4 regions of the Rhizobium sp. YS-1r genome follow, and region 2 is predicted to be linked to each of the others. Evidence: predicted binding sites of a transcription regulator. Region 2 holds the regulator's gene; each other region holds the start of a gene.
What was found. The regulator LexA, encoded in region 2, represses DNA repair genes until DNA is damaged. The targets are predictions, from matches to a motif close to TGTTCNNNNTGTGTTCNG.
Positions count from the first base shown of each region.

Region 1 (7,766 bases), on a different contig from region 2:
GTTCGCGACCGCCGACCTGATCGGCGTGCCGGTTCAGGTGATCGTCGGACCCCGTTCCGCCGCAGGTGGCGAAGTCGAGGTCAAGGACCGCAAAACCGGTGAGCGCGAGACGCTGACCGTCGAAGCGGCGATGAACAGACTTGCCGGCCGATAAGCCGGCGGGTCCGGTGAACAAGGATAAGGCGGGCTTGACCGTCAGGCATTGAGGAAACGGCATGGCGAGCGTCGCGGCGAATGGTGAGGCGGAAAAGGCGGAGCGTTCGCCCTCGGCTGGCCCTTTCTCGGCCTTTGAGCGCATGGTTGCCTGGCGTTACCTGCGTTCGCGCCGCCGCGAGGCCTTCATCTCCGTCATTGCCGGCTTTTCCTTCATCGGTATCATGCTGGGTGTCGCCACCCTCATCATCGTCATGGCGGTGATGAACGGTTTCCGCACCGAGCTCATCTCGCGCATCCTCGGCATCAACGGTCACATGATCGTCCAGCCGATCGACGGGCCGTTCACCGATTATGCCGAGCTCACCAAGAAATTCGCGGCTGTTCCCGGCGTCAGGATGGCGCTTCCGTTGGTGGAAGGCCAGACGCTGGCTTCCGGCCGCGGTGGTGCAGGTTCAGGCGCGCTTGTGCGCGGCGTTCGTCCGGAAGATCTCGAAAAGCTCACCGAGGTCGCCGGCAACGTCAAGTCCGGCGATCTGGTCGGTTTCGCTTCAGGGCAGGGCGTCCTGGTCGGCTCGCGGCTTGCGGCCCAGCTCGGCTTGAATGCCGGCGACCAGATCACGTTGATTTCGCCGGAAGGGGACGTGACACCCATGGGCGTCAATCCACGGGTGAAATCCTATCCGATCTCCGGCATTTTCGAGATCGGCATGTCGGAATATGACGCGACGATCATCTACATGCCGCTTGAAGAGTCGCAGCTCTATTTCAATGCCGATGGCCTCGTGCAGTCGATTGAGCTTTTCGTCGACAATCCCGACAATGTCGACGGCATCCGGCCATTGGTGGAGGCCGCGGCCGGCCGGCAGATATTCATCTCCGACTGGCGGCAGCGCAACCAGACCTTCTTTTCCGCGCTCCAGGTGGAACGCAACGTCATGTTCATGATCCTGACGCTGATCGTGCTGGTGGCCGCACTCAACATCATTTCCGGCCTCATCATGCTGGTGAAGGACAAGGGCAGCGATATTGCGATCCTGCGCACCATGGGAGCCGGCGCCGGCGCAATCATGCGCATCTTCTTCATGACCGGGGCCGCGATCGGCATCGTCGGAACGCTCGCCGGCGTCGTGCTCGGCGTCATCGTCTGCCTCAACATCGAATCGATCCGGCAGTTCTTCTCCTGGGTTTCCGGCACAGTCCTCTTCGATCCGGAACTCTATTTCCTCAGCCAGTTGCCGGCGGAGATGAGCTTCCGCGAGACGTTGTCGGTGGTCGTCATGGCGTTGGGGCTTTCCTTCCTCGCCACCATCTTCCCGGCATGGCGGGCCTCGAAGCTCGATCCTGTCCAAGCCCTCCGATACGAATAGGTCCCGATCCTTTATGGCACGCAAAACTGTCTTGCAGCTTTCGGGCGTCCAGCGTCACTACGGCCAGGGCGACACCACGCTTTCGATCCTGAAGGGCGCGGATTTCGAGCTGGTGCGCGGCGAAATGGTGGCGCTGGTCGCGCCGTCCGGTACGGGAAAGTCGACGCTGCTGCATCTTGCCGGCCTGCTTGAGCATCCGGATGACGGCGAGGTCTTCATCGGCGGGCGCCCCTGTAACGATTTGTCTGACGACGAGCGCACCGCGATTCGCCGCTCGGAGATCGGATTCGTCTACCAGTTCCACCATCTCCTGCCGGAATTCACGGCGATCGAGAACATCATGATGCCGCAACTGATCGCCGGCCTTTCGAAGGCAGAGGCGAAGGAACGGGCAGCCCAACTTCTCGACTACATGCGCATCGGCCCTCGGGCCGAGCATCGCCCGGCCGAATTGTCGGGCGGCGAACAGCAGCGCGTGGCGATCGCCCGCGCGGTCGCCAACGCGCCGCGCGTGCTTCTCGCAGACGAGCCGACCGGCAACCTCGACCCCAAGACGGCATCCTATGTCTTTGATGCGCTGGAGGCGCTGGTACGCCAGTCAGGCCTTGCGGCACTGATCGCCACCCACAACCACGAACTTGCCGGCCGCATGGACCGCCGCGTGACGATTGAGGGCGGCAAGGTCGTGGAGATGTGAGGCCGGTTAGGCGCCGGCGATTGGCGCCATATTCCCGTTACCCTGTGCCGGTCACAGAGATCCGGCAGCGCTGCGTCGGTCGCGCGTGTGTCGCACACAACCCCGTGGGGCATCGTGCAAGGACGTAAGACCATATCGCCGCAGAGGAACCGGAGTTGCGCGGAAAAACTTGGCTGAACGGGATACGTCACGTGTCATTTGTAAATTTCAATACGGGGCACTCGATGTGTCCCGACCGCTCCTGAAAACAACCGTGATCGCCAAGGGGGACTTCCCCTCGTTTCCCCTATGCAAATATGCTGGCAGACGGCTTATCGCCCCTTGCAGATGTCTTGCCCGATCTCGTTCTCCCATTGAGCGACCGGAGCCGCGCCTGGCGTGCCGGCGATCGGCTGGCCGTTCACTTTGCCTTTGCCTGTCAGCAAGTTGACGTCGCATTCGATCGGGTCCGGCACGTCCTCCGAAAAGCTGAAGCCCGCCACCAGGAAATCCGAGTTCCGATAGGCAAGCGTGAGCCTGATCTCGTAATGCCGCTGCCCGGGCGTATCGTTTTTCGCCGTTACCAGAATTGATCCGTTCTGCAAGGCGGCGATTGCAACCGATTCTCCCGCATAGATAAACGAGCCGGGCACTTTGTTCGCGGCAGCTGCCTTGAGCGTCATCCGTCCTTCGTAGGGTTCGGCGAGATAGATGTAGATGCCATTGCCGTCCGCGCCGTGTTTCGGTGGCGGACGCACGATCATGGCGAGATCGCTGTCGCCATCCCGGTCAAAATCTCCCGTCGCGACGGCGGCGATTCGGCTGGGATCGATCACCTCTTCGGCCATCGCCGGGCTGGCAAGGAGATAGGCGACAAGAATTGCAAGTTTTCTCATGTGGAAGGTTCCTGCGTCTGTTGTGCTAATCCTAGCCCACCAAAACCTCTTGGAAAAAGGCTTTTCTCCAATTTTAACCATAATCCCGAAACCGGATTTCTCCTTTTGTTCTTCTGTTGACTTTTGTACAAAAAGAGAACAAATTGAAAACATAACGAACACGGGAGACGACGATGACTGACATTCTTCGTGACATTGCCGCATTCGCTTCCATCGCCACCTTCGTGGCAAGCCTGTCCATGCTCGTCATGGCCATGTGAGGGAAGTCTCGAAGTCTCGCTTAAGGCCTCGTCATCCGAAAGACGTTGAGCGAGGAAATCTGAACTGGACTCTCGGCAAGCCGCACCGGAAAATAGCCCGATTCATGAAGTGGGTAAGGCGCGGACATGGCAGATACGGCGAACGTAAAATTGGGATCGGAATCGTTGGGCGATAGCCCGCAATTCGTTCACCTTCGCGTTCACTCCGCCTATTCGCTTCTTGAAGGGGCACTGCCGCTCAAGAAGATACTTTCCAAGGCGGTTGCGGATCATCAGCCCGCGATCGCGATCACCGACACGAACAATCTCTTCGTTGCGCTGGAATTTGCCCAGAAGGCGATCGATGAAGGGCTGCAGCCGATCATTGGCTGTCAGCTTTCGATCGATATGGAAGACCAGTCGGAAGAGCGACGCGCCGGCCATCAGCAGCTTGCCAAGCTGCCGGCGATTGTCGTGCTTGCGGCGACGGCTGCGGGCTACGAAAGGCTGGTCGACCTTATCAGCCGCGCCTATCTGAGCGGCGAGGGACACGGCGCCGTGCATATCTGCAGTTCCTGGCTGGAGGAGGGCGGCACCGAAGGGTTGATCGCGCTTACCGGAGCTTCGGGCGGGCCGGTCGACATGGCCTTGAAGGATGGGAATGCGGTGCTTGCCGAGGCGCGGCTGCTGAAGCTGAGGGAAATCTTTAGCGACCGGATTTATGTCGAACTGCAGCGCCACGGTTCATTTGACCGGCGGCATGAGCAGAAGATGGTGACTCTTGCCTATGACCATGACCTGCCGCTGGTCGCAACGAACGAGGCTTTCTTCCCGTCGAAGGCGGATTACGACGCCCATGACGCGCTGATGGCGGTCGCCCATAATGCGATCGTTTCGGATGATAACCGCTTCCGTCTGACGCCTGATCATTATCTGAAAAGCCGGGCTGAAATGGCAGCCCTGTTTGCCGACCTGCCGGAAGCGCTGGAGAACACGGTCGAGGTCGCCCGACGATGCTCCTTCATCCTGAAGACGCGAAAGCCGATCCTGCCGCGCTTTACCGGGGCGACGGCAGATCCGGAAGAGGCCGAACGGGCCGAGGCGGCGGAACTGCGCCGTCAGGCGATCGAGGGGCTGGAGAACCGCATTGCAACGCTTGGAATGACGAGCGGCTATACGGAACAGGACTACCGCGAGCGTCTGGACTTCGAGCTTGGCGTTATCGAGCGCATGAAGTTCCCGGGTTACTTCCTGATCGTGTCGGACTTCATCAAATGGGCAAAGCAGCACAATATTCCAGTCGGCCCGGGCCGCGGTTCGGGTGCCGGTTCGTTGGTGGCATACGCGCTGACGATCACCGATGTTGACCCGTTGCGCTTCTCGCTGCTTTTCGAGCGCTTCCTCAATCCGGAACGCGTCTCGATGCCCGACTTCGACATCGATTTCTGCCAGGACCGCCGTGAAGAGGTGATCCGCTACGTGCAAGCCAAATACGGCCGCGAGCAGGTGGCGCAGATCATCACCTTCGGTTCGCTGCAGGCGCGCGCCGCGCTGCGCGACGTCGGTCGTGTGCTGGAAATGCCCTACGGCCAGGTCGACAAGATCTGCAAACTCGTGCCGAACAACCCGGCCAACCCGACGCCGCTGTCGAAGGCGATCGAGGAAGAGCCGAAGCTGCAGGAAGAGGCGGACAAGGAGCCCGTCGTCCAGCGCCTTCTCGACATCGCCCAGAAGATCGAGGGCCTTTACCGCCACGCCTCGACCCATGCCGCTGGCATAGTGATCGGCGATCGGCCGCTCTCGAAGCTCGTGCCGATGTATCGAGACCCGCGTTCGGACATGCCGGTTACCCAGTTCAACATGAAATGGGTGGAGCAGGCGGGCCTGGTGAAGTTCGACTTCCTCGGTTTGAAGACACTGACGGTGCTGAAGACTGCCGTCGATTTTTGCAGGAAGCGCGATATCGAAATCGATCTCGCCAAGATACCGCTGGACGACCAGAAGACTTATGAGATGCTTTCCCGCGGCGAAACGGTCGGCGTGTTCCAGGTGGAAAGTGCCGGCATGCGCAAGGCGCTGATCGGCATGCGGCCGGACTGCATCGAGGACATCATCGCGCTGGTCGCGCTCTACCGCCCCGGTCCGATGGAGAATATCCCAACCTATAATGCCCGCAAGCACGGCGAGGAGGAGATCGAATCGATCCACCCGATGATCGATTATCTGCTCAAGGAGACCCAAGGGGTCATCGTCTACCAGGAACAGGTCATGCAGATCGCCCAGGTGCTCTCAGGCTATTCGCTCGGCGAGGCCGACCTTTTGCGTCGTGCCATGGGCAAGAAAATCAAAGCCGAGATGGACCAGCAGCGCGAGCGCTTTGTCGACGGCGCGGTGAAGAACGGCGTCTCCAAGGCGCAGGCCGACAACATCTTCGAACTGCTTGCAAAGTTCGCGAACTACGGCTTCAACAAGTCGCACGCGGCGGCCTACGCGATCGTCTCCTACCAGACCGCCTATATGAAGGCGCATTACCCGGTCGAGTTCCTCGCCGCGTCGATGACCTACGATATGGCGAACACCGAGAAGCTCAACGACTTCCGGCAGGACGCCGGGCGCCTCGGCATTGCCGTCATTCCACCGTCCGTCCAGACCTCCTACAGGCATTTCGAGACGGGCGAGAACAAGATCTTTTATGCGCTGGCCGCCATTAAGGGTGTTGGCGACTCGGCCGTGGAACATATCACGGCCGTGCGCGGCGACCGGCCATTCAGGAGCATCGAGGATTTCTGCCTCAGGATCGATCCGAAGCAGATCAACCGGCGCGTCATGGAAAGCCTGATCTCGGCGGGCGCCTTCGATTGCTTCGGCATCGATCGTGCCGAATTGATCGGCGGGCTTGACCGCATCATCGGTTATGCGCAGCGCGCCCAGGAGGAGAAAGTCAGCGGCCAGTCGGATTTCTTCGGCTCGTCGGCGAGCTCTGGCCCCGAAAAGCTCGTTCTGCCGCCTTTCGATCCGTGGACGCCGTCGGAAAAGCTGATGCGCGAGTACCAAGTTCTCGGCTTCTATCTCTCTGCTCATCCTCTCGATTCTTATGCAAATATTCTTGCCAAGATGCGGGTGCAGACCTTTGCGGAATTCTCCGTCTCGGTGAAGGGAGGGGCAAGTTTCGGAAAGCTCGCGGGCACCGTGACGAGCCGCCAGGAGCGCAAGACCCGCACCGGCAACAAGATGGGCATCGTGGCGTTTTCGGATTCTTCCGGCCAGTTCGAGGCCGTCCTGTTCTCGGAAGGACTTGCGCAATACCGCGATCTCCTTGAACCCGGCAAATCGCTGCTTATTACCGTGCAGGCGGAGGAGCGGCCGGAAGGCATCGGGCTTCGCATCCAGACGGCCCAGTCGCTGGAGGAGAAATCCGTGCAGATGCAGAAGGCGTTGCGCGTCTATGTTCGAGATTCAGGGCCTTTGAGGATGGTAGCCCGGCATCTGAATGCCCGAGGCGACGGACTGGTCTCTTTCGTCGTCATCAAGGATGATGGCAAACGCGAGATCGAGGTGGAACTGACAGAGAAATATCGCATCTCGCCGGAAATCGCCGCAGCATTGCGCGCGGCGCCGGGCGTCCTCGACGTGGAACTGGTATAGAGCCGGCTCGGCGGTTTCGATCGCGCGCCGTACCTTTAATAGAGACCGATCGAACGATATTGCGCTCTTGCTTGCGATTGGCGAACGGGCCGAGGCTTGGTCACGGAATTTTTGGCTTGGCTAATCGTGGGTTGAGAGTGCGTGATGGTTACAAAATCGGTGCCTTTGCCGGTTTCCGGTCCAAGGCCCTGGTCGTTGATCGTCACCGACGTGCCATCGGTCATCAGCGTCTCGATCCGGTCGCGGATATCGGCCGGGATTTCGATGCGGTCGAACGCGCGGGCGGTGGCATCCGGGGCATTGGGGTCATCGGCGACTGCGATGCCGAGCCGCTTCATCGTTGCATCGCTCAGCTGGTTCGGCAGAGTTATCCCAAGCCACTCGGCAGTCTCGGCGCTGTGCTCGACTTTGTCGACAGTGAAGAAATGCGTGCCGAGAGCAATTTGCGGGTCCTTGATGCCGACCGGCGCCTCGAACAGCGATTCGAAATTCTGCCGCACCATGATCTGGCCGGCCGGCGGCTGCGGCTTGCCGGCAGTCTCATAGAGCGCATTCAGGAATTCCGGCGTCATCAGCGGCCCTTTGAGGGAAAGGTTCTTCCAGCGCTTGAAGCCGGCAATGGCGCTGCGGGTCAGGGGGCCGGCGAAGCCGTCGGCGCCGCCGGTCTCGAAGCCGAGATCCTGCAGGATCACCTGCACATCCATCAGCATTTCGCGCTCGCTGCGACGGGTGATGAGGATACGCAACGGTGCTGCATCTTCGTCTGCGGCCGCCGCGCTCCGCGCAT
Region 1 is NZ_JPYQ01000012.1:96,591-104,356, reverse strand. It holds gene proS (proline--tRNA ligase) at 1-154, shown strand, start outside; gene JL39_RS11645 (lipoprotein-releasing ABC transporter permease subunit) at 216-1,523, shown strand; gene JL39_RS11640 (ABC transporter ATP-binding protein) at 1,537-2,220, shown strand; gene JL39_RS11635 (FG-GAP repeat protein) at 2,532-3,095, opposite strand; gene dnaE (DNA polymerase III subunit alpha) at 3,482-6,979, shown strand; gene JL39_RS11625 (L,D-transpeptidase family protein) at 7,015-7,766, opposite strand, start outside.
Region 1: JL39_RS11635 (FG-GAP repeat protein) is a predicted target of LexA. The motif match lies at 3,230-3,247, and genes of this name have one in related genera.

Region 2 (7,766 bases):
TCGACCTTGGCCTTTCGAATTCCGGCCTGCTGAATGGAGGATTGTCATGAGCAGGGCCTTGAAGGTCGGTGTTGTCGCTGGCGAAGTCTCCGGCGATCTTTTGGGTGGCGATCTGATTGCTGCGCTGAAGGCGGCTCATGGCGGACCGGTCGACCTGATCGGCGTCGGTGGTGATGCGCTGGCGGCGCAGGGCCTGGCCTCGCTTTTCGACTTTTCCGAACTGTCGATCATGGGCCTCACCCAGGTGCTGGCCCGCCTGCCGAACCTGATTAGAAGGATCAACCAGACGGCCGCGTCGATCGTCGCCGCCAGGCCGGATGTGTTGGTCATCATCGACAGCCCGGATTTCACCCATCGAGTCGCGAAGAAGGTGCGGGCGGCTCTGCCCGATCTGCCGATCATCGACTATGTCTGCCCGAGCGTCTGGGCGTGGAAGGAATATCGCGCCACGGCGATGCTCGCCTATGTCGACCACGTGTTGGCCGTTCTGCCCTTCGAACCGGAGGCGATGAAGCGGCTCGGCGGTCCCGAGACGACATTCGTCGGCCATCGGCTGACCGACGATCCGTCGCTGCTCAAGGTGCGCGGCATTCGCGCCGAGCGTCCCGCGAAGGTAAAGCATGAGGAGAAAACCATCCTGCTTCTGCCGGGCTCGCGATCGGCCGAAATCAAGGCGCTGCTGCCGGTGTTCGGCGAAGCGGCACGGGAATTCGTCGCGCGCAACGGCAAGGCACGCTTCCTGCTGCCGACCGTACCGCGCCAGGAGAAACTGGTGCGCGAACTAGCGGCAGCCCTTCCGGTCAAGCCCGAGATCACCGTCGACGCGGAGAGCAAATGGGCAGCCTTCGCGGAAGCCGATGCGGCGATTGCCGCCTCCGGCACCGTCATTCTCGAACTCGCCCTCTCGAACGTGCCCGTCGTCTCGGCCTACAAGGCGGACTGGCTGATCATGCTGATGTCGAAGCGGATCAAGATCTGGTCCGGCGCGCTGCCGAATCTGATCGCGGATTATCCTGTGGTGCCGGAATATATCAACGAAGTGGTGCGGCCAGGCAGCCTTTGCCGCTGGGCGGAGCGGCTGTCCAGCAATACCACGCAGCGGTATGCCATGATGGAAGGGTTTGATCTCACCTGGCAGCGCCTGCAGGTGCCTGTGCCGCCGGGCGAAGCAGCGGCCGGCGTCGTTCTCGAAATTCTGGACAAGAAAAAACCCGGCCATCTTTGACCGGGTTTTTCATTTCGAATTTGGCTTCGATCAGCGCTTGGAGATCGGCAGGTAGTCCCGCATCGGCTCGCCGGTGTAGAGTTGGCGGGGGCGACCGATGCGCTGCTGCGGATCTTCGATCATCTCGGCCCACTGGGCGATCCAGCCGACGGTACGGGCAAGCGCGAAGAGCACGGTGAACATCGTGGTGGGGAAGCCCATCGCCTTCAGCGTGATGCCCGAATAGAAGTCGATGTTCGGGTAGAGCTTCTTCTCGATGAAATATTCATCGGTAAGCGCGATGCGCTCCAGCTCCATGGCGACCTGCAGCAGCGGATCGTCCTTGTGGCCGAGCTCGCCGAGAACTTCGTGCGTCGTCTTCTGCATGATCTTGGCGCGCGGATCGTAGTTCTTGTAGACGCGGTGGCCGAAACCCATCAGACGGAACGGATCGTTCTTGTCCTTGGCGCGGGCAATATATTCCGGGATGCGGTCGACCGTGCCGATTTCCGTCAGCATGTTGAGTGCCGCTTCGTTGGCGCCGCCATGGGCCGGGCCCCAAAGGCAGGCGATGCCGGCCGCGATGCAGGCGAACGGGTTGGCGCCGGAGGAACCTGCGAGGCGGACCGTCGAGGTCGATGCGTTCTGTTCATGGTCCGCATGCAGGATGAAGATGCGATCCATGGCGCGCGACAGCACCGGATTGACGACATATTCTTCGCACGGAACGGCAAAGCACATGCGCAGGAAGTTCGACGCATAGTCCAGGTTGTTCTGCGGATAAACGAAGGGCTGGCCGATGTGGTACTTGTAGGCCATCGCGGCAAGGGTCGGCATCTTGGCGATCATGCGCAGCGAAGCGACCATGCGCTGATGCGGATCGGTGATGTCGGTCGAGTCGTGGTAGAAGGCGGAAAGTGCGCCGACGCAGCCACACATGACGGCCATCGGATGAGCGTCGCGGCGGAAGCCGGTGAAGAAGCGGCTCATCTGCTCGTGCACCATCGTGTGATGCGTGACGCGATAGTCGAAGTCCTTCTTCTGGGCGGCGGTCGGCAGTTCGCCGTAGAGAAGCAGGTAGCAGGTTTCCAGGAAATCGCCGTGCTCGGCGAGCTGCTCGATCGGATAGCCGCGATGCAGCAGGATGCCTTCGTCGCCATCGATATAGGTGATCTTGGATTCGCAAGATGCTGTCGAAGTGAAGCCCGGATCGTAGGTGAAGGTACCGGTCTGCTTGTAGAGGGAGCCGATGTCGATTACGTCCGGACCGATGGAGCCCGACTTGATCGGCAGATCGACTTGTCTGTCGCCGACTACCACGTTTGCGCTTTTATCCGTCATGCTGATCCTCCAACCTTTTGGCGGCGTGGCGCCCAAAAAGCGCCACAAGAATTAAGCGTCCGATGCTTTGCTATATGATCCGAAAGCTGATGCCAAGCAGTCGTTGGTAGCATTTTGTGCAGCGCGAAAGAATATTAGGCAACCGCTTTTGCTTGGGCTTCCAACTTGTTGTTGCAACCCGGTTCAGGTCTCTGGGATTGCTGAGGTTTCCCGGGCAGTTGACGGGAGGGTTGGAAACGCGCAGGTTGCATCGTCGCATGATTTGGCGACGGGGCGGGCTTAGCGTTTCATGTCGGAAGACACTGCGTTTCCGAAGCTGATCAAGACGGGGCGGCCGGCAACCAGGCCGATGGATTTCGCGTTCGGCGAAGACGCATCCCGATCGGTGGACCAGGGGCATCTTTCTGAGCTTTCTCCAGCGTTCGAACGAAGGTCGGTGGCGCATCCGGGGAGGGCGCTTCCGCATCGTATATCCGTGGGTTTGAAGCGCCTGTGGCGCAATGCGCCGTCCATGATCTTGGAAGAGGAGGCGCATGGGCATGGCTTCCTCTTCGTTCCCGTTGTCGTCGGTGCAGGGGCCGCATGCTGGTTCTCCTTGCCGCAAGATCCGGCTTTTCTGCCGTTTTTTGTGGCTTTTCTCGCATGCACCATAATTGCTGCCATAACGCGTCACCAATTCGGCATGGCACGTATCATCCCGGTCGCCGCCGCACTCTTTCTCGGCGGCATGATGCTCGCGGAGCTGGAAACATGGAGGCAAAGTACAGTCGTTCTCGACTCGCCGGTGACGACCGAACTGACCGGCGTGGTCGAGCGGCGGGAAATCGATGCGAATGGACGCTGGCGCTATTTAGTCCGCGTCGGACGGACAGCCAATCCCGAGATCCGACGCCCTCCGGAGCGGGTGTCGCTGCTTGCCAGGGCGCGGCACGAATCTGCGGAAACCGGCGAGACGATCAGTGGCCGGGTACGCATATCGCCGCCTTCGGGTCCTGCACTGCCGGGGCTTAACGATTTCGCCTTCTCTTCTTATTTCGATGGTATCGGCGCCGTCGGCTTTTTCTATGGAGTGCCGAATAAGGAGGCAGGCCCGGCGTTGCCGCGAGCCTGGATTGCAGAATTCGAAAGCGGGCTTTTCGATCTGCGCAGCGCCATCGCAAGCCATATTCGCGAAACGGTGCCGGGCGATGCGGGCGCCTTCGCAGCCGCGATCGTGACCGACGAACGCCGGGCTATTTCCAAGGAGACCACCGAGGCGCTCCGGCTTTCCGGACTTGCCCATATCGTCGCGATCTCCGGGCTGAACATGGCGCTTGCCGCCGGCATCTTCTTCGTCGGCGTCCGCACTGTCCTTTCGTTTTTTCCCGGGTTTGCCCAGGCCTATCCGGTGAAGAAGATCGCTGCCGCCGGCGCGCTCCTGATGGCGACCGCCTATTACCTGATTTCCGGCTTCGGTGTTTCAGCCGAGCGGGCGTATATCATGATGGCGGTCATGCTTGTCGCAGTCTTCTTCGACCGGCCGTCGATCAGCTTGCGCAATGTGGCGCTTTCGGCCCTGATCATTATCGCCGTTTCGCCCTCGGAAATCCTGGGGCCCAGCTTCCAGATGTCCTTTGCGGCGACCGCAGCGCTGGTCGCCGGTTATGCGCTCTGGAAAAATCGATCGAAAAAGCACGATCCGGAACCGCTGCAAATTCGTCACCCTGTGGTGACGCCGGTACTGGCTTCCTGGAAATTCATTGCGGGCATTCTCGCCACGACCCTGATCGGCAGCACGTCGACGGCGATCTTTTCGGTCGAGCATTTCCATCGGATTGCGACCTATGGCGGTCTGGCGGCAAACCTCGCCGCCATGCCGATCATTTCTTTCGTGGTCATGCCGGCCGGACTGGTCGGCATGCTGCTCGTACCGTTCGGGCTCGATGCGCCCTTCCTGAAGCTCATGGGTCTCGGCCTGGAAGCGGTGATCTCCATAGCAAGACATGTGGCGGCCTGGGGCGGCGACGCCGGTATCGGCCGTCAGCATCCCTGGTTCCTGCCTGTCTCCACGGCCGGTTTTCTTCTGCTGACCCTTTTGAGAAGCAGGCTTCGGCTGGTCGGCATTCCGCTCGTTGCAGCCGCATTGTTGTTCTCCTGGCACGAACGATCGAAGCCCCTGCCGGATATTCTCGTTTCCGAGGACGGAACGATGATTGCCCTGATAGGCAGGGAAGGCATTGCCACCAACCGCACCCGCCCGCCCGATTTCATCTACGGCCAGTGGAAACGGGCACTTCTCCTGGGCGATCCCATAAAACCGGACGTGTCATCAGCAAGAGATAAACCGCCCGATGGGAAGCCTGAGGAGCGCCGCGAGCTGACGCAGGCCGAAATCGAGACGGCGCGGTCCCGCATCAGGCAGGTGCCTGCCGGTCATTTCGTATGCGAGCCGCGTGTCTTCTGCGGGGTGAAAACTTCCGGGGGCACCATCATAGCCTCCGTCGAAGACAGCCGTTATGCCGGTGCGGCCTGCGATGCCGCCCATATCATCATCGCGCCGCGCGCCCGTTTCGATCACTGCCGCTCCGGCGCATTGATGATCAACGGCAATGCTTTGCGAAAGACTGGTGCGCTCGAAATTTCCCTGCACGGCGCAGCCGACATCCGGCAATGGACTATTCGCCCCGCCATGGCCGGCCATGACCGCCCCTGGAGCAGGCATCGCCACTATGACTGGCGGAACAAGATGTTCGCCTCGGCGCTCCCGGAACAGCTTCGGCAATTGATCAATGGTAACGGCGGATGAGGCCGACCAGCTTGCCCTGGACCTTTACCCGGTCGGGCGGGAATATCCGGGTTTCGTAGGCCGGGTTCGCGGCTTCCAGCGCGATCGAGGCGCCACGGCGGCGGAAGCGCTTCAGCGTCGCTTCCTCCTCGTCCACCAGCGCTACGATGATGTCTCCCGGATTGGCGGTGTTGCTGTTGCGGATGATCACCGTGTCGCCGTCCAGGATGCCGGCCTCGATCATCGAATCACCCTTGACTTCCAGCGCGTAATGTTCGCCGGAACCAAGCATCTCGGCGGGCACTGCGATATCATGCGTGTTGTTCTGGATCGCCGAGATGGGCACGCCGGCGGCGATGCGGCCCATGACGGGAACCGTGGTGGCGTTGGAGAGATCGTCGTTGGCTGCGGGCTTGGCCGGAGCGGCAGCGACCGGCTGCGGCTTGCCGAGGCTGCCCTCGATAACACTCGGCGAGAAGCCGCGGCGTGGCTGCAGGCTCGGCTGATAGGCTTCCGGCAGCTTGATGACTTCAAGGGCACGTGCCCGGTTCGGCAGGCGGCGGATGAAGCCGCGCTCCTCCAGTGCGGTGATCAGCCGGTGGATGCCGGACTTCGACGCGAGGTCGAGCGCGTCCTTCATTTCGTCGAAGGAGGGCGGCACGCCGGATTCCTTCATGCGTTCGTGAATGAACAGAAGCAATTCCTGCTGTTTGCGCGTGAGCATATTTGGCACCTTGAGAGTCGGAAACAAATCAAGAACATACACTATATGTTCCATATGTGTTCCGCAAGTCCCTAAATTTTCGTGAAGTATGATGATTTTTCTTCATGGATGTCTGCAACATATCTCTTTCGACACCACTTGCTCGAAGCCGATCCGCTGCCAATGTAGTGCTGCGATTCCGGATTCTGGGGGCTCTCGCGTGAATGCTAGACTAATCGATCATCTCGTTCTGCCGGTGGCGGACCTTGCCGTCGCGCGTTCGCGACTGGCAGAACTCGGATTTACAGTTGCGCCGGAGGCCTTTCATCCTTTCGGCACGGCCAATGCCTGCGTGTTTTTCTCGGATGGGGCCTATCTGGAGCCGCTGGCGATCGCCAACCGGCGTCAGGCGGCAGCCGCGGCCAAGCGCGGCAATGTCTTCACCGCCCGGGATCTCGCCTTCCGCAAGGCGCGTAACAGGCAGGGCTTTTCGGCCCTCGCGGTTGCCACGGGCGATGCGGCAGCCGATCACGCGCGTTTCAGGCTGCGCGGGATTTCCGCGGGCGATATCCTGGAATTCTCCCGCGGCGTGAAGATGCCGGACGGTTCCGAGACTGAGGCAAGCTTCCGGCTGGCCTTTGCGGGAAACGAGCATGCGCCGGATTTCTTCTTGTTCTCTGCACAGCGGATCAATCCGCTGCCGGCCGATCGAGGCGAACTGGAACGCCATTCCAATACGGTGACCGGCTTGAGCGAGATCGTTCTTTCGGCCGCATCGCCCGACGATTTTGCGCCCCTGCTCGAAGAGGTGCTGCTCGCGAAAGCCGGGATCGAAGCTGCGGCCGTGGAGCTTGTCGCTTCGAACACACGCATCCGCGTCATGCAGGATCAAGATCTCGAATCGGAATTCGCCCTTGTGCCGTTGCCGAATGCCGAAGGTCTGCGCGGCCGGGCGATCATCTTCAAGACTGCCGATCTTGCCGTGACAGAGATCATCCTTGCTGCTAATGACGTCGCATTCGTCCGCCGGGAAGGCCGTGTGCTGGTCCAGGCGGCGCCCGGCCAGGGTGTGTTGTTCGGTTTCGAGGAATAGTCTCATGGAAGTTTCCGCCAATCCGCGCGTCTCCGTCGGTGAAGGGCACGGCAAGGTCGTCTTCGCACAGGATGCCCGCCTGTCGCTGATCGCCGGCCCGTGCCAGATGGAAAGCCGCGACCACGCCTTCATGATGGCGGGTGCGCTGAGGGAGCTTTGCGACAAGCTCGGCATCGGGCTTGTCTACAAATCATCCTTCGACAAGGCGAACCGCACGTCGATTTCCGGCAGGCGCGGCATCGGGCTCGAAAGCGCCATGGAAATCTTCGCCGATCTGAAGAAGGAATTCGGCTTCCCGGTTCTCACCGACATTCACACGGAAGAGCAGTGCGCCATCGTCGCCCAGACCGTGGACGTGCTGCAGATCCCGGCCTTCCTTTGCCGCCAGACGGACTTGCTTGTCGCTGCGGCGAAAACCGGCCGCGTCATCAATGTCAAGAAGGGCCAGTTCCTGGCGCCCTGGGACATGAAGAACGTGTTGGCCAAGTTCACCCAGAGCGGCAATCCGAACGTGCTGCTCTGCGAACGCGGCGTCTCTTTCGGTTACAACACATTGGTGTCCGACATGCGCTCGCTGCCGATTATGGCGGCGATGGGCGCTCCGGTCGTCTTCGACGCGACGCATTCGGTCCAGCAGCCGGGCGGGCAGGGCGGCTCCACC
Region 2 is NZ_JPYQ01000032.1:76,196-83,961, forward strand. It holds gene JL39_RS20535 (LpxI family protein) at 1-50, shown strand, start outside; gene lpxB (lipid-A-disaccharide synthase) at 47-1,225, shown strand; gene gltA (citrate synthase) at 1,256-2,545, opposite strand; gene JL39_RS20550 (ComEC/Rec2 family competence protein) at 3,057-5,330, shown strand; gene lexA (transcriptional repressor LexA) at 5,311-6,033, opposite strand; gene JL39_RS20560 (VOC family protein) at 6,233-7,105, shown strand; gene kdsA (3-deoxy-8-phosphooctulonate synthase) at 7,110-7,766, shown strand, end outside.

Region 3 (7,766 bases), on a different contig from region 2:
CGATGGCGGCATTGTTGAACAGGCAGAAGCCCATCGCCTTGTCTTTTTCGGCGTGATGGCCGGGCGGACGCGCGGCTACGAAGGCATTGTCCACTTTCCCCGACATGACGTCGTCGACGGCAGCCATCGCCCCGCCGATGGCGGTCAGCGCGGCCTGCAGGCTTTTCGGACTGACATAGGTGTCCGCCTCGATCTGGCGAATGATTTCTTCTTCGGGGATTTCCCGCATGACGGCGCGAAGGTGTTCTTCCGGATGGGCGAGCAGAACCGCGTCCTCGTTGGCCTGCGGGGCCTCCCTGTGGTCAAGCCGGTCGAAATTCGGATGCTGAAGCGCGATCGCCAGGGATCGCAGCCGGTCGGCACGCTCGGGATGGCCTTCCGGAGTGCGATGTTCGAGGAAGATCTGGTGTTCGTAAAGGCGCGTGGTCATGGGGCGGCCTCTTGAGGTGCAATCCGGGGCGGACGATCTGGACATGGCGCAGATGCCGCTTTTTTTCAAGCCGCCTACCTTCGTTCCGGTGCTTGTTTAGATTGAAGGAATGGTCTTACATGGCTAAGTTCTCAACTTAGAGGGTGTAGTGGTCAAGGATACGGTCAAATCGCAGGAATTCCGCGTGCCCTTCCGCGATGTGGACATGCATGGGGAAATGTTCCGGTCGGCCTATGTCGTGCGGGCAGAGGAGGCCGTCACGGAGTTCTGGCGTCGCCGCAAACTCCGCAAGGACGATCCGATCTTCACGGTGAGCAAGATCACCTGCACCTTCCACTCGCCGCTGAAGCTTGGCGATCTTGTACATACCCATGTCGGTGTCAGCAAGATTGGCGGAAAGTCCGCAGGTTTTCTGGTGCATATGGTGCGGGAAGATCAGGCCGTGGCGGAAGCGGAGGTCGTCTTGACGGCTCATGATCCGCAAAGCAGAGAGCCGGTCGCTCTTCCCGAAGAGTTGCGGGATTGGTTCTATCAGTTCCTGGACTGATCAGACCCGTTGCGGCAGCAGCGGATAGCCGACCATGACTGCCCGGCCGGCAAAAGCCGCGATCAGCGCTTTAAGGACGTCGCCCGGAATGAAGGCGAGATCGCCCATGAAGGCGGTCGAAAGCCCGGTGCCCATGCCATAGGCGAGATAGAGAATGCCCAACGCATGATCGACCACCACGCCGCCAAGCAGAGCTGCGAGGAAAAAGCCGGCGATCTGCACGATGCCGCTCTGCGAGCGGTCAACAAAGCGCTCGGAAAGATAGCCGGTGACGATGGCTGCGAAGAACCAGCCGACGAGATAACCGGCGGTGGGTGAGGCGAAAGTGGCAAGGCCGCCACGCCCGCCGGAAAGCACCGGCAGGCCGATTGCGACGAGAAGCAGGACGAGAAGGACCGCGAAACCGCCCCTTTTGGCGCCCAGCACGACACCCGCCAGCATGACACCCAGCGACTGCGCGGTGATCGGCACCGCAATGAAGCCGAGCATGATCGGCGGAACTAGTCCAAGGGCGACGATGATGGCGGCGAACAGCGCAGCCAGAACAAGATCGCGAGTGCTCATGGTTTTCACCTCAACTTCGTGACGATGTCATTTTTGTGCCCGGATGCCGCGGGCGTCGATGGCGGCGGCGATCTCGTCGGCGTTTCTGAGCGTCAGGATGATCAAGGGCACCACGAGCGTCAATGGCCCCGGCCTCAACCCACGGGCGTAGTGTGCATCACGGATGGCCTGGTAGCGGTTCAGGATTTCCGGCACGAAACGGATCACAAGGCCGATCGAAAGGCCGATATCGGCCGCCCGAACAAGACCGATCCGTTCCAGTGGGCGGGCGGCCAGCGTGATCTCATCGATGAAATCTCCGATGTTCGTCGTCGCTGTGACGGCTGCGGCAAAAAGCGCCAGCCCAGTCAGCCGCAGGAGGACAACAAGCGCTTGCCCGGAGCTGTTGAGAAAGAGGGTAAAAACCGCAACGACCACGATCGTCAGCATGATCACCCGCAAACGAAGCCAGGATTGCCGCCATCCGAGCCTGAGCGAGGCGTAGGCACCTGCGCCGAGGATAGCGGCAACAGCAAGAAAAGCGGGCGCATCGATCAGGAACAGCAGGAAACTGATCGCCGCAAGCCCGAGGAGCTTTGCCCGCGGCGAAAGCCGGTGCAGGAACGTGTCGCCTTCGACATAGAGCGTCTTCATGCGGCGATTTCCCGGTATCGGGCAACAATTTCCCCAGGAAGTCCATCAGCAGCGAGCCGGCCCTCATGGAACAGCAGAACCCGGTCGAAATCGGCGATCAGCGAAAGATCATGGCTGATGACGATGATATTCTCGTCGAGGCCGCGGATCGTGCGTTCCACGAGATCGCGGTTCTTCAAATCGAGCTGATTGGTCGGTTCGTCCATGATGAGGATACCGGGCTCGGTGACGAGCACGGAGGCAAGGGCTGCGAGCTGCAATTCGCCGCCGGAAAGCTCGTGCGCCCGGCGTCCGGCGAGATGGCCGATGCCGAAACGGGCGAGAATGCCGTTGACGGCAGCCTCTATCGCCTGCTTCGGCAGTTTCCGCGGTTTGAGCCCGAGCGCGATATCCTCCTTCAGGATCGGCAGGATGATCTGGTTCTGCGGGTTCTGAAAGATGAAGCCGACGTCGGCCCGCACCTTCTCGCCATCCTTCACCGTATCGAAACCGTTGACGACCACGCGTCCGGCGGATGGTGTTACCAGACCGTTGATCATGCGCGCGAACGTCGTCTTGCCGGAACCGTTGAGTCCGATCACGCCGATGCGCCGCTCGGTCAGCGAAAGCGTCAGCGGATGGAGCACGATACGTCCCTCGAAGCGCGCTTCTGCCTGTTCGAACCGGATATCCAAGCCTCATCCTCGCTTTTTCAGCGGTCTATAAACCGGATGATGGGCAAGGGGAATTCGGAACTAAACATGAACATTGAATATCAGGCGGCGGCATCCTAGTCTACCTTCATGGCGATTCTCATTCCGAATGATCAGGCTAGACACATCTTCCTCGAACGGCAGCGGCTTTCCGAGCCGCCCGGCCTCGCGCTCACCAAGCCAGGTCTCCTGCAGCTCATCGACGATCTGGGCTTCGTCCAGGTGGACAGTATCGCGACCGTCGAGCGCGCCCATCACATGATCCTGTTCTCGCGCAACCAGACCTACAAGCGGGAGCATCTGACCGCCCTTCTGGAAAAGGATCGCGACCTTTTCGAGCACTGGACACACGATGCGTCGATCATTCCGGCGCGTCTTTTCCGTTACTGGAAACATCGCTTCCGCCGTCGCGAACCGATCATCGCCGAGCGCTGGAAAAAATGGCATGGCGAAGGTTTCGACGCAGCCTTCGAAGAAACGTTTCAGCATATCGTCGCAAACGGTTCGATCATGTCGCGCGACATGAAGGTGGAGGACCACAAGTCCGGCGGCTGGTGGAACTGGCATCCGAACAAGACGGCGCTCGAATATTACTGGCATACCGGTAAGCTCGCGATCGCCGGCCGCGCCAACTTCCAGAAGATCTATGATCTGATGGAACGGGTTATCCCGCCGCACCACCATGAGCCGGACGTAAGCCATGAGGAATTCATCGACTGGGCCTGCCGCAGCGCGCTGAAGAGGCTCGGATTTGCCACATCCGGCGAGATCTCCGCCTTCTGGGATCTGGTGACGCCGGACGAGGCCAAGGACTGGGTGAAAAGCCATCGCGACGAACTGACGGAGGTGCTGATCGCCTCAGCCAACGGCGGAAAACCGCGACCCTCCTTCGCTTTCATCGGTTTCCCCGACAACCTTGGCGATATTCCGGAGCCGCCGGCGCGCGTGCGGGTGCTCAGCCCCTTCGATCCGCTCTTGCGCGATCGTGACCGCGCCCAGCGGCTCTTCAACTTCTTCTACCGCATTGAGGTTTTCGTGCCGGAGCCGAAGCGGCAGTACGGCTATTACGTCTTCCCGCTGCTTGAAGGCAACCGGATGATCGGGCGCATAGATATGAAGGCCGATCGCAAGACGGGTGCGCTGGACGTCAGGCGGTTGTGGCTGGAAAAGGGTGTGCGTCCGTCCTCCGGACGACTGGAAAAGCTGGAAGCTGAATTGCTGCGCATCGCGCGTTTCGCCGGCGTCGACAAGGTGACCTATCAGGACGGCTGGCGGGGGGAATAGAGGCCAGTCGATGCGGTTTATTTGGCCCCTCACCCTAACCCTCTCCCCGCAAGCGGGAGAGGGGACGTGCCTACGTCACGCTGAGGCGAAAGCGGCACGGCATATCCCTTCTCCCCGCCAGAACGGGGAGAAGGTGCCGGCAGGCGGATGAGGGGCAACGCCGGAGCGGCTACTGTTTCTGCCTTAAAAACACCGTCGCAAGCGGCGGCAGGACGAGCGATACGGAAAAGGCCTTGCCATGCGCCGGCTGGCGCTCCGTCCAGGCTTCCACCTGGCCGAAATTGGAGCCGCCGTAGATTGCAGCGTCAGTGTTCAGAACCACGTCCCAGCGCCCCTCCACAGGAACCCCGATCCGGTAGCCATGCCGCGGCAACGGCGTGAAGTTGGATGCGATCAGGATGTATGCGGAACGGTCCTCCGCGCTTCGCAACATGGCGTAGACGGAATTTTCCGCGTCGTCGGCCACGGCCCATTCGAAGCCTTCATGATGCAGGTCACCGAACTGCAGGGCAGGCTCCTGCGTGTAAAGCCTGTTCAGGTCGCCGACCAGCCGTTGGAGGCCCGCATGATCCGGCCGGTCGAGCAGGTCCCAGTGGACGGAGGCGTCATGGCTCCATTCCGTCTCCTGAGCGATCTCGCCGCCCATGAAGAGCAGTTTCTTGCCGGGATGACCCCACATGAAGCCGTAATAGGCGCGCAGGTTGGCGAGTTTCTGCCAATGGTCGCCCGGCATCTTGCCGAGCAGCGAGCCCTTGCCGTGCACCACCTCGTCGTGGGAAAGCGGCAGCATGAAGCGCTCGGAATAGGCGTAGATCATGCCGAAGGTCATCGCGTGGTGATGGTATTTGCGATAGACGGGATCGTCCTGCATGTAATGCAGCGTGTCATGCATCCAGCCCATGTTCCACTTGAAATCGAAGCCGAGGCCGCCTTCTTCCGGCTTCTTTGTCACGTCCGGCCAGGCGGTCGACTCCTCGGCCACCATGAAGGCATGCGGGCAGCGATCATGGATGATGCTGTTCAGATGCCTTAGGACCTCGACCGCCTCGAGGTTCTCGCGCCCGCCATACTGGTTCGGGATCCATTCGCCCTCATTGCGGCTGTAGTCGCGGTAGAGCATTGAGGCGACCGCATCGACGCGCAGCCCGTCGACATGGAAATGCTCCAGCCATTCGAGCGCGCTGGCGATCAGAAACCCCTTCACCTCGTTGCGGCCGAGATTGTAGATCAGCGTATTCCAGTCCCTGTGAAATCCCTCCCTCGGGTCCTCATGCTCATAAAGGGCGGTGCCATCGAAGCGGGCAAGCCCCCAGACGTCGGTCGGGAAATGTGCCGGCACCCAGTCGAGGATGACGCCGATGCCCGCCTGATGGCAGCGATCGACGAAATAGGCAAAATCTTCCGGCGTGCCGTAGCGGCCGGTCGGCGCGAAGAGACCGAGCGGCTGATAACCCCAGGAGCCGCCAAAGGGATGTTCCATGATCGGCAGGAGCTCGATATGGGTGAAGCCGAGGCTTTCGGCATAGGGAACGAGCCGCTGGCTGAGCTCCACCCAGTCGAGCACCCGGTTACCCTCGTCGGTGATCCGCACCCACGAACCGGGATGCACTTCATAGACCGAGATGGCACCGTCGCCGATGAGGTCGGCGCGGCGGGCGCGCATCCATTCCTCGTCGGTCCAGCGGAAGGGTTTTGAGGAGGCGACGATCGAAGCGGTCGAAGGTGCGGCCTCGCTGGCGCGAGCGACGGGGTCTGCCTTCTGCGGCAGCAGATTGCCATGGGCGTCGATGATTTCGAACTTGTAGCGTTCGCCATGGGTGAGCCGGGGAACGAAAAGCTCCCAGATGCCGGCCTGAGGACGGAGCCGCATGGGGTGGCGGCGGCCGTCCCACGAATTGAAATCGCCGACGGCCGAGACGCGCCGGGCATTGGGCGCCCAGACCGCGAACCGTACACCCTCGACGCCGTCGACCTCCATCGGGATCGCTCCGAGCGTTCGTCCAAGCTCGTAATGGGTGCCCTGAGCGATGAGATGCAGGTCGAGATCGCCGAGCAGCGGAGCGAAGGAATAAGGGTCTTCCGTTTCCTGCACCGCGTCCGGCCATCGAATGCGGAAAAGATAGGGCGTAGTGCTGCCGGTCACGCCAGCGAACAATCCGCCCTCATGGATGGTTTCCAGTTCGGCCAGCACCTTGCTCGTATCTGCCTCCACGACCTGCACCGAAAGGGCCCCCGGCAGAAAGGCTCTCACGATGGTAAGGTCGCCGTACTGGTGGCGTCCGAGGATCGAGAAAGGATCGCCGTGCTGCCCTTCCACGAGGGCCTGCAAGCCCTCACGGACGGTACCGATCATCAGGTCGGAGCGCTCATATCTCATCGGGCGTTCTCCAGAAGTCTCGAGGCGATCGCCGAGAAGCCGGCAATTGGAAGCGGCAGCCAGTGCGGCCGACTGCGGACTTCATAGGCGATCTCGTAGGCCGCCTTTTCAAGGAGGAAGAGGTCGAGGATGCGGTCGCGGACCTCGTTGGATATCTTCAACGCGTCCGAACTTTCCGTGGCGTCGAAATAGGCCTGCAGAAAGGCGGGCTCGGCCATTTTGGTGAAACGGGCAACGAGCGCGTTGTGGCGGACATCATCCACTTCGCTCACAACCTCCCGATCGAGATCGGCAGAGGCCGCGAGATAACTGAGCGACCGCAGAAGCCCGGCGACGTCACGCAACGGATTGGCTTTGGCGCGGCGGTCGGAGAGATCGCGGGTCGGTTCGCCTTCGAAGTCGATGATATAGGCGTCGCCTTCCGCCACCAGAATCTGCCCGAGATGGAAATCGCCGTGATTGCGTGTCAGCAGCGTGCCGTCGATGGCTCCTGCAAGATGTTCTCCGAGCCGCAGAAGATCATTGCGGCGCTCCAGCAGCGACTTTGCCTCGGCGGCCAGGTCCGACTCCAGCGCTTCGATACTATCGGCAAGGATCGACAAGCTTTCGGAAATCCGTGTGGTCACCGCCTCGCGCGATTTGTCCGCATCAGCGGCGGTCGCCCAGACCGGCTTGAAATCCTCGTTGTCTGTTGGTTGCGCCAGTGCTACATGCAGTTCACCCAGCCGCCGGCCGATTTTGGCGACGAAGTCGGTGAGCGGCTTGAAATATTCGTCCGCCATGTCGCCGTCGATGCCGGTCACCATCACCTCATCGATCGAGCGGCGCAGGTTGCTGAGCATCCAGTTCCAGGCATCCCCCTGATTGCGGATGGCGCTCTGCACGATGATCAGCGTATATCGCTTACCGTCCGGCGCGATGCGGGCCACCTCGCCGAGCAGCTGTGCCGTGTTCTTGTATCCGACATTGGTAAGGTAACGGGTCATCTCCACTTCAGGATGGATGCCCGGGAAGATGTGGCGGATGAGTTTTATCATCGCCATATCGCCAAGGATCAGGGAACTGTTGGATTGCTCAGCGGAGAGCCAGCGCACCTGCATGTCGTCGGCGACGCTCATGCAGTCGAGCTGGTCGGCACCTAAAAACTCCAGCGTTCCGGCACGTCCGGAGATCACCGCCCGTTCACAGAGCCCGCGGATGACGCCGCGTGCCAGGCTCTCCATCGCGAAGCCGTCGGTC
Region 3 is NZ_JPYQ01000056.1:332,445-340,210, reverse strand. It holds gene JL39_RS27250 (histone deacetylase family protein) at 1-430, opposite strand, end outside; gene JL39_RS27245 (thioesterase family protein) at 579-977, shown strand; gene JL39_RS27240 (biotin transporter BioY) at 978-1,541, opposite strand; gene JL39_RS27235 (energy-coupling factor transporter transmembrane protein EcfT) at 1,569-2,174, opposite strand; gene JL39_RS27230 (energy-coupling factor ABC transporter ATP-binding protein) at 2,171-2,848, opposite strand; gene JL39_RS27225 (winged helix-turn-helix domain-containing protein) at 2,957-4,150, shown strand; gene glgB (1,4-alpha-glucan branching protein GlgB) at 4,320-6,527, opposite strand; gene treS (maltose alpha-D-glucosyltransferase) at 6,524-7,766, opposite strand, start outside.
Region 3: JL39_RS27230 (energy-coupling factor ABC transporter ATP-binding protein) is a predicted target of LexA. The motif match lies at 2,904-2,921, and genes of this name have one in related genera.

Region 4 (7,766 bases), on a different contig from region 2:
AGCGCAAATCATCCCGATCTCGCTGATCGGGCCTCCTCCGAAACCGACAGAGCCATCGAACTCCGCGCCCGTGATCGCCAGCGCAAGCTGATTTCCAAGATTGACGCCGCCCTCCAGCGTATCGAAGACGGCACCTACGGCTATTGCGAAGAGACCGGTGAGCCGATCGGGCTCAAGCGTCTTGACGCCCGACCGATTGCAACGCTGTCGATTGAAGCGCAGGAACGGCACGAGCGCCGCGAGAAGGTCTACCGGGACGAATAGTTTCACGATTTCGCCGAAACGCAATTTCAAGGGCACGGTTTTCCGTGCCTTTTTTATTGGCGAGAAATCATAGGGGGCCGTCGCTCATTTGTCGCGGTTGACAGACATCTCGCCGAAGATGCGGGCGACCTCCGTCTGCAGGGACGGCTCGGGCGTGGCGCCGGTGACACGTGGTGCTGCTGATGGATTGCGCGGCAGCGTCGGAGCGGGCGGCTGCCCCAGCGCTGCAGCCTCGCGGGCGGCCAGATTGTTGGCCATCTCCTGTTCGAGGATTCGTTCGAAATCGCTGCCGAGCTGTTTCGGTTTCTCGGCTGCGGGCTGGAGCACGGGGGGAACCGCCGCAGGATTGGCGGGCGCGACGCGCGGCTCGGGGACGTCCTGCAGGACCCGTTCGCGGGCGGCATCAAGCACATTGGCGGCAATGTCGAGCGAATGAGCGGACGTGGCGGCGGCCGCCACTGCTCCGACCGGCCGCAAGGGCTCGGGTTTCACGTCAGTTGCTTGCCGGACAGGCAGTTCGATTTTCGGCGCGACCGCATGTTCGGGAGGCGCGGCAAGAATGGGCGGCGCGGGCCGCGGGGGCGTTGTATCCATCGGCCCCGGTCCGGTGGCGAGCGGCATGACGGCTGGCGCCGGACGCGTCGCGTCGCGGGAAACGGAACGTTCCCTTGCCGGCTCCACGCGAGGTTCCGGAGACACCGGACGCTGGGCGAGAGCAGTTCGCGGCTCGGCGGCCGGCAAAGCGGAGAAGGGAACCGTCATATCCGAAGGATCTAAAGGTGTGGAACGGCTTGCGGCGGACGCCGATGCCGCATTCATGCCGGCGGCCCCTGTCGAAATTCCGCTCTCGATGACGATATCCGTCGGCCCGCCGATCATCACCAGGTGTTCGACATTGTCGCGGCGGACGAGGACGAGGCGCCTGCGTGCGTCGACGGCGGCGGCATCCAGTACCTGCAGCCGCGGCTGGCGGTTCTTCCCGCCGCGCACGAAGGGCGAGGGCCCATTGCGGCCGCGGATCATCCACAGCGCGACAACGAGCAGAAGAAGCGCAATGCCGACACCGAGGACTGCGATCACGAGGCGGCTACCGTAGGCGCTCAACAGATCTTCCAACATTTTTTGCCACTCCTCATATGAACGCTGCCGTAAAAGACGACTTTTTTTATGCCGAGGCAAGCCGTCCGCTGTCGTTGTCCCATCCCGGAAAAGCGGGATGAAATGGTAAAGATAGGTCGCACCTGCGAACTGTCCCGGGTTTTGTGGCCTTGCGGAGCTTTTTGCTTCACCTGCAACTTGCTAAGAAGGAATCGCGGGGATTTCTTCCTGCGGATGTCCATGGCCGCGGCGCCGGCCGAAATGCGAGGAATTGATGACGAAGTTGCAGCAAGGCGGCAACTACGAGGCGCCTCTGGTGGAGCGCGGGACACGCGGCGGCACCATCATCCGGATCGTTCTTCTGGCTCTCGTGCTTTGCGGGGTGGCCGCCGGCTTCGTGCTGTTCCAGCATGCGCTCGCCAACGAGGTGGTGCTCGGACTGCTCGGCATCCTCGCCATGGTCGGCATTTTTTTCCTGGTTTCCTCGCTTATCGGCCTTGTCGAAGTCATGCCGCAATCGCGATCCGACGAGCTGGCACGCGGGTTCCTCGCCAGCCATCCCGACGGAATTCTGATCACCGATCCGAAGGGTCGCATTCTCTATGCCAACGCCGCCTATGGCCGGATGACCGGCGCGACCAAGGCAAGCAATGTGCAATCCCTGGAAGCACTGCTTTCCAAGACCCGTGAATCGACCGAGGCACTCTACCGGCTGACCACGGCGCTCCGTGAGGGGCGTGAGGGTCACGAGGAGTTCCGGCTTCTGCAGCCTCTTGGCCGCGTCACCGGCAACGGCTCGGGTGCCCATTGGTATCGTCTGAAGGCGCGGCTGCTCGGGCCGGCCGGCAAGGGCCAGCTCGATATCTGGCAGATTACCGACATCACCTCCGAACGTGAGGACCAGGAGCGCTTCTTCCGGGAACTGCAGAATGCAATCGACTATCTCGACCATGCTCCGGCGGGCTTCTTTTCTGCCGGAAAGAAGGGCGAGATCTTCTATCTCAATGCCACGCTCGCCGAATGGCTCGGCATTGATCTGACCAAATTCATGCCGCGTTCGATGACGATTTCGGACCTTGTGGCGGGCGAGGGCATGGCGCTCATTCAGTCGGTGCAGGCGGCCCCTGGGCTGCAGCGGACCGAAACGCTCGATCTCGACCTGCGCCGTACCAACGGCCAAAGCCTGCCCGTGCGCCTGGTGCACAGTGTCAGCGCCACCCGCGACGGTGCGCCGGGTGAAAGCCGCACGATCGTATTGACGCGGCCCAAGGGCGGCGAGGGAGATCAGTCGGCCTCGGCGATGCGCTTCACGCGCTTCTTCAACAACACGCCGATGGCGATCGCCTCCGTCGACGGCGAAGGCAGGATCCTGCGCATCAACGCACCGTTCCTGAAACTGTTCGCCGGCGTGGTATCGCGCGACGACGTCGAGGCCGGCGCGGATCTCGAACGCATCGTGCATGAAAATTCCCGCCAGCAGCTCATGCAGGCGCTTGCCGCCGCAAAGGACCGGCAGGGTGACATTGCACCCATTGATTCGCGCCATCCTGCCGACGAAAACCGTTATATGCGCTTCTACGTGAATGCCGTGATCGACGAGAGCGACGAGGCGCCTGAAGAGGCGGCGATCGTCTATGCGGTCGAAACGACCGAGCAGAAGGCGCTCGAGACCCAGATGGCGCAGACACAGAAGCTCAATGCGGTCGGTACGCTTGCGGGCGGCATCGCGCACGACTTCAACAATGTGCTTACCGCAATCCTGCTTTCATCCGATCACCTGCTTTTGCAGGCGCGTCCTTCCGACGCGAGTTTCGCGGATCTCATGGAGATCAAGAGGAACGCCAACCGCGCGGCTGTGCTGGTGCGCCAGTTGCTTGCCTTCTCGCGCAAGCAGACCATGCGGCCTGTCGTGCTGAACCTCACCGATGTGGTCGGCGATCTGCGCATGCTGGTGGATCGATTGATCTCCGGGACGAATGTGAAGCTCGAAGTGGATTACGGCCGCGATCTCTGGCCGGTGCGCACCGATCTCTCGCAGTTCGAACAGGTGTTGATCAATCTCTGCGTCAATGCCCGCGATGCCATGCCTCAGGGCGGCACGATCCTGATCAAGACCCGCAACGTCTCCGCGGAGGAGGCGGCGGGTTTTCATCAGGCGGACCTGCCTTCGGAAGATTTCGTGATGGTGGAAGTCTCCGATACCGGCACGGGTATTCCTTCCGAAATCATGGACAAGATTTTCGAACCCTTCTTCACCACCAAGGAAGTGGGCAAGGGTACCGGCCTCGGCCTCTCCATGGTTTATGGGATCGTCAAGCAATCCGGCGGCTACATCTATCCGGAGTCGGAAGTCGGCCGCGGCACGAGTTTCCGCATCTTCCTGCCCCGCCACGTGCCCGAGGCGGCAGTCGCGGTCGCTCCGGGGGCTGCCACCAATGCCCCGGCCGGTCAGGCCGCCCCGCCACCGGTCGTCTCGGTGACGCCCGCGGAAGACCTCGATCTGACAGGCAAGTCCGCAGTCGTGCTGTTGGTCGAGGACGAGGAAGCAGTCCGTCGCGGCGGCAAGCGCATGCTGGAAACGCGCGGTTATACCGTTCACGAAGCGGGTTCCGGCACCGAGGCGCTGGAGATCATGGAGGAACTTCAGGGCAAGGTCGATATCGTCGTTTCCGATGTCGTCATGCCGGAAATGGACGGGCCCACGCTGCTTACCGAGCTGCGCAAATCCTATCCGGACCTGAAGTTCATCTTCGTTTCCGGCTATGCGGAAGATGCCTTTGCCCGTAACCTGCCGGCTGACGCCAAGTTCGGCTTCCTGCCAAAGCCGTTTTCGCTGAAGCAGCTCGCTGTCGCGGTCCGGGAGATGCTTGATTCGAACTGAGAAGCGGGCCGGTTTCTAAAAATTTCGAAACGCTGCGATTCGTCCGCTGGATGTGGCGATGTCTTGTTTTCCTTGATGAATTTTCCACATGCCAGAATACGTGAACATCTTGAGAACGGAATGGAAATAACGATTTGCAGTCAAGCAGTTGATTGGCGCTTGTCAAATGAGAACAAAACATGTACATCATCTTTATCGGCTGCTTCATTGCTTGCGCGGTGGCAATAACCTAAAGGTGGGATCATATGGCACAGAATACTTTGCGGCTCGTAGAGGATAAAGGCGTGGACAAGAGCAAGGCGCTGGAGGCGGCACTGTCGCAGATCGAACGATCCTTCGGTAAGGGATCGATCATGAAGCTCGGCTCGAACGAGAACATCGTCGAGATCGAGACGGTTTCGACCGGCTCTCTAAGCCTCGATATCGCGCTTGGTATCGGTGGTCTGCCGAAGGGCCGTATCGTCGAGATCTATGGCCCTGAAAGCTCAGGCAAGACGACGCTCGCACTGCAGACGATCGCCGAATCCCAGAAGAAGGGCGGCATCTGTGCCTTCGTCGATGCCGAACATGCACTCGATCCGGTCTATGCCCGCAAGCTCGGGGTCGATCTCCAGAATCTCCTGATCTCCCAGCCCGATACCGGCGAGCAGGCGCTCGAGATCACCGATACGCTGGTGCGCTCCGGTGCCGTCGATGTTCTCGTCGTCGATTCGGTTGCGGCGCTGACGCCGCGTGCCGAAATCGAGGGCGAGATGGGCGACAGCCTTCCGGGCTTGCAGGCGCGACTGATGAGTCAGGCGCTGCGCAAACTGACGGCCTCGATCTCGCGCTCCAACTGCATGGTCATCTTCATCAACCAGATCCGCATGAAGATCGGTGTCATGTTCGGTTCGCCGGAAACCACGACCGGCGGCAATGCGCTGAAATTCTATGCCTCGGTTCGCCTCGACATCCGTCGCATCGGACAGGTCAAGGAACGCGAGGAAGTGGTCGGCAACCAGACTCGCGTCAAGGTCGTCAAGAACAAGATGGCGCCTCCCTTCAAGCAGGTGGAATTCGACATCATGTATGGCGAGGGCGTATCCAAGACCGGCGAACTCGTCGATCTCGGTGTGAAGGCCGGCATCGTCGAAAAGTCCGGTGCGTGGTTCTCCTATAACAGCCAGCGTCTCGGCCAGGGCCGCGAGAACGCCAAGACGTTCCTGCGCGACAATCCCGAACTTGCCCGCGAGATCGAAATGTCGCTTCGCCAGAATGCCGGTCTCATCGCCGATCGTTTCCTCCAGAATGGCGGTCCCGACGCGGACGACGGCGGCGAAGCCGCCGAAATGTAGGCGGTTCCGTCGCGTTTGGAGCTTCTCCTCGGTTACTTTATAGCCGGCCGCGAATCGAAAGATGCGCGGCCGGTTTCTCGTTTGGTTGAGCGGTGTGCGGCTGGACAGTTGGGGGTGCGGACGATACAAGCCTCTGGTTTTCAAATAACGGACCGCATCCGGCGGTGAAGAAGGGCGTAGCATGAGCGGCGTGAATGAAATTCGGTCGACCTTTCTCGACTATTTCCGAAAGAACGGACACGAAGTCGTGGCTTCCAGTCCGCTGGTGCCGCGCAACGATCCGACGCTGATGTTCACCAATGCCGGGATGGTGCAGTTCAAGAACGTCTTCACCGGTCTGGAGACCCGTTCTTATTCGACGGCCGCGACCGCACAGAAATGCGTGCGGGCCGGCGGCAAGCATAACGACCTCGACAATGTCGGCTATACGGCACGCCACCATACCTTCTTCGAAATGCTCGGCAATTTCTCCTTCGGCGACTATTTCAAGGAGCGTGCGATCGAGCTTGCCTGGAACCTGATCACCAAGGAATTCGGCCTTGACCGCAACCGTCTTCTGGTGACCGTCTACCATACGGACGACGATGCTTTCAGCCTGTGGAAGAAGATCGCCGGCTTGGCCGACGAGAAGATCATCCGCATCCCGACCAGCGACAATTTTTGGGCGATGGGCGATACCGGCCCCTGCGGTCCATGCTCGGAAATCTTCTACGACCATGGCGAGCATATCTGGGGCGGCCCTCCCGGTTCGCCGGAGGAGGATGGCGACCGTTTCATCGAGATCTGGAACCTCGTCTTCATGCAATATGAGCAGGTTACGAAGGAGGAGCGCATCGACCTGCCGCGTCCTTCGATCGACACCGGCATGGGTCTGGAGCGCGTTGCGGCCGTTTTGCAGGGGCAGCATGACAACTATGATATCGACCTGTTCCGCGCACTGGTTTCGGCCTCCGAGGAGGCAACCGGCGTCAAGGCGGAAGGCGAGCGTCGCGCGAGCCATCGCGTGATTGCCGACCACTTGCGGTCCACCGCTTTCCTGATCGCCGATGGCGTGCTTCCGTCCAACGAAGGACGCGGTTATGTGCTTCGCCGCATCATGCGCCGCGCCATGCGTCATGCCGAGTTGCTTGGCGCCAAGGAGCCGCTGCTTTGGAAACTGTTGCCGGCGCTCGTCCAGCAGATGGGCCGCGCCTATCCGGAGCTGGTGCGCGCCGAGGCCCTGATTTCCGAAACGTTGAAACTCGAGGAGACCCGCTTCCGCAAGACGCTGGAACGCGGCCTCTCGCTGCTGTCCGACGCAACGAGCACGCTTCACAAGGGCGATATGCTCGACGGTGAAACAGCCTTCAAGCTCTACGACACCTACGGCTTTCCGCTCGACTTGACCCAGGATGCGCTGCGCGCCCGTGAAATCGGTGTCGACATTTCAGGATTTACCGACGCCATGGAGCGCCAGAAGGCCGAAGCCCGCTCCCATTGGGCGGGCTCCGGCGACAAGGCAACCGAGACGATCTGGTTCGAACTCAAGGAAAAGTTCGGTGCGACCGAATTCCTGGGTTACGACACAGAGACGGCGGAGGGCGTCGTCCAGGCGATCGTCCGCGACGGCAAGGCGGTCGATAGCGCATCGGCTGGTGATCAGGTGCAGGTGATCGTCAATCAGACACCGTTCTATGGGGAATCCGGTGGCCAGATGGGCGATACCGGTGCAATCTCTACGGACAGTGCCCGGCTGGACGTCTCTGATACGCAGAAGAAGGGCGAGGGCCTTTTTGTTCATAGCGCGATCGTCGCCGATGGCACCTTGAAGGTCGGAGATGCCGTGGCGCTGGCGGTCGATCACAGTCGCCGCTCACGCCTGCGGTCGAACCATTCGGCGACCCACCTATTGCATGAGGCGCTGCGCGAAGTTCTCGGCACGCACGTGGCGCAGAAGGGTTCTCTGGTCGCGCCGGAACGCCTGCGTTTCGACGTTTCGCATCCGAAGCCGATGACCAGCGAGGAATTGCAGAAGGTCGAAGACATGGCAAATGCCATCGTTCTTCAGAATGCGCCGGTCACCACGCGCCTGATGAGTGTCGACGATGCAATCGCGGAAGGCGCGATGGCGCTGTTCGGAGAGAAATACGGCGACGAAGTGCGCGTCGTTTCCATGGGCAGGGCCATCGAGGGACCGAAGTCCGGCAAGC
Region 4 is NZ_JPYQ01000006.1:15,028-22,793, forward strand. It holds gene dksA (RNA polymerase-binding protein DksA) at 1-264, shown strand, start outside; gene JL39_RS04510 (flagellar biosynthetic protein FliO) at 349-1,383, opposite strand; gene JL39_RS04515 (PAS domain-containing sensor histidine kinase) at 1,637-4,243, shown strand; gene recA (recombinase RecA) at 4,489-5,577, shown strand; gene alaS (alanine--tRNA ligase) at 5,759-7,766, shown strand, end outside.
Region 4: recA (recombinase RecA) is a predicted target of LexA. The motif match lies at 4,412-4,429, and genes of this name have one in related genera.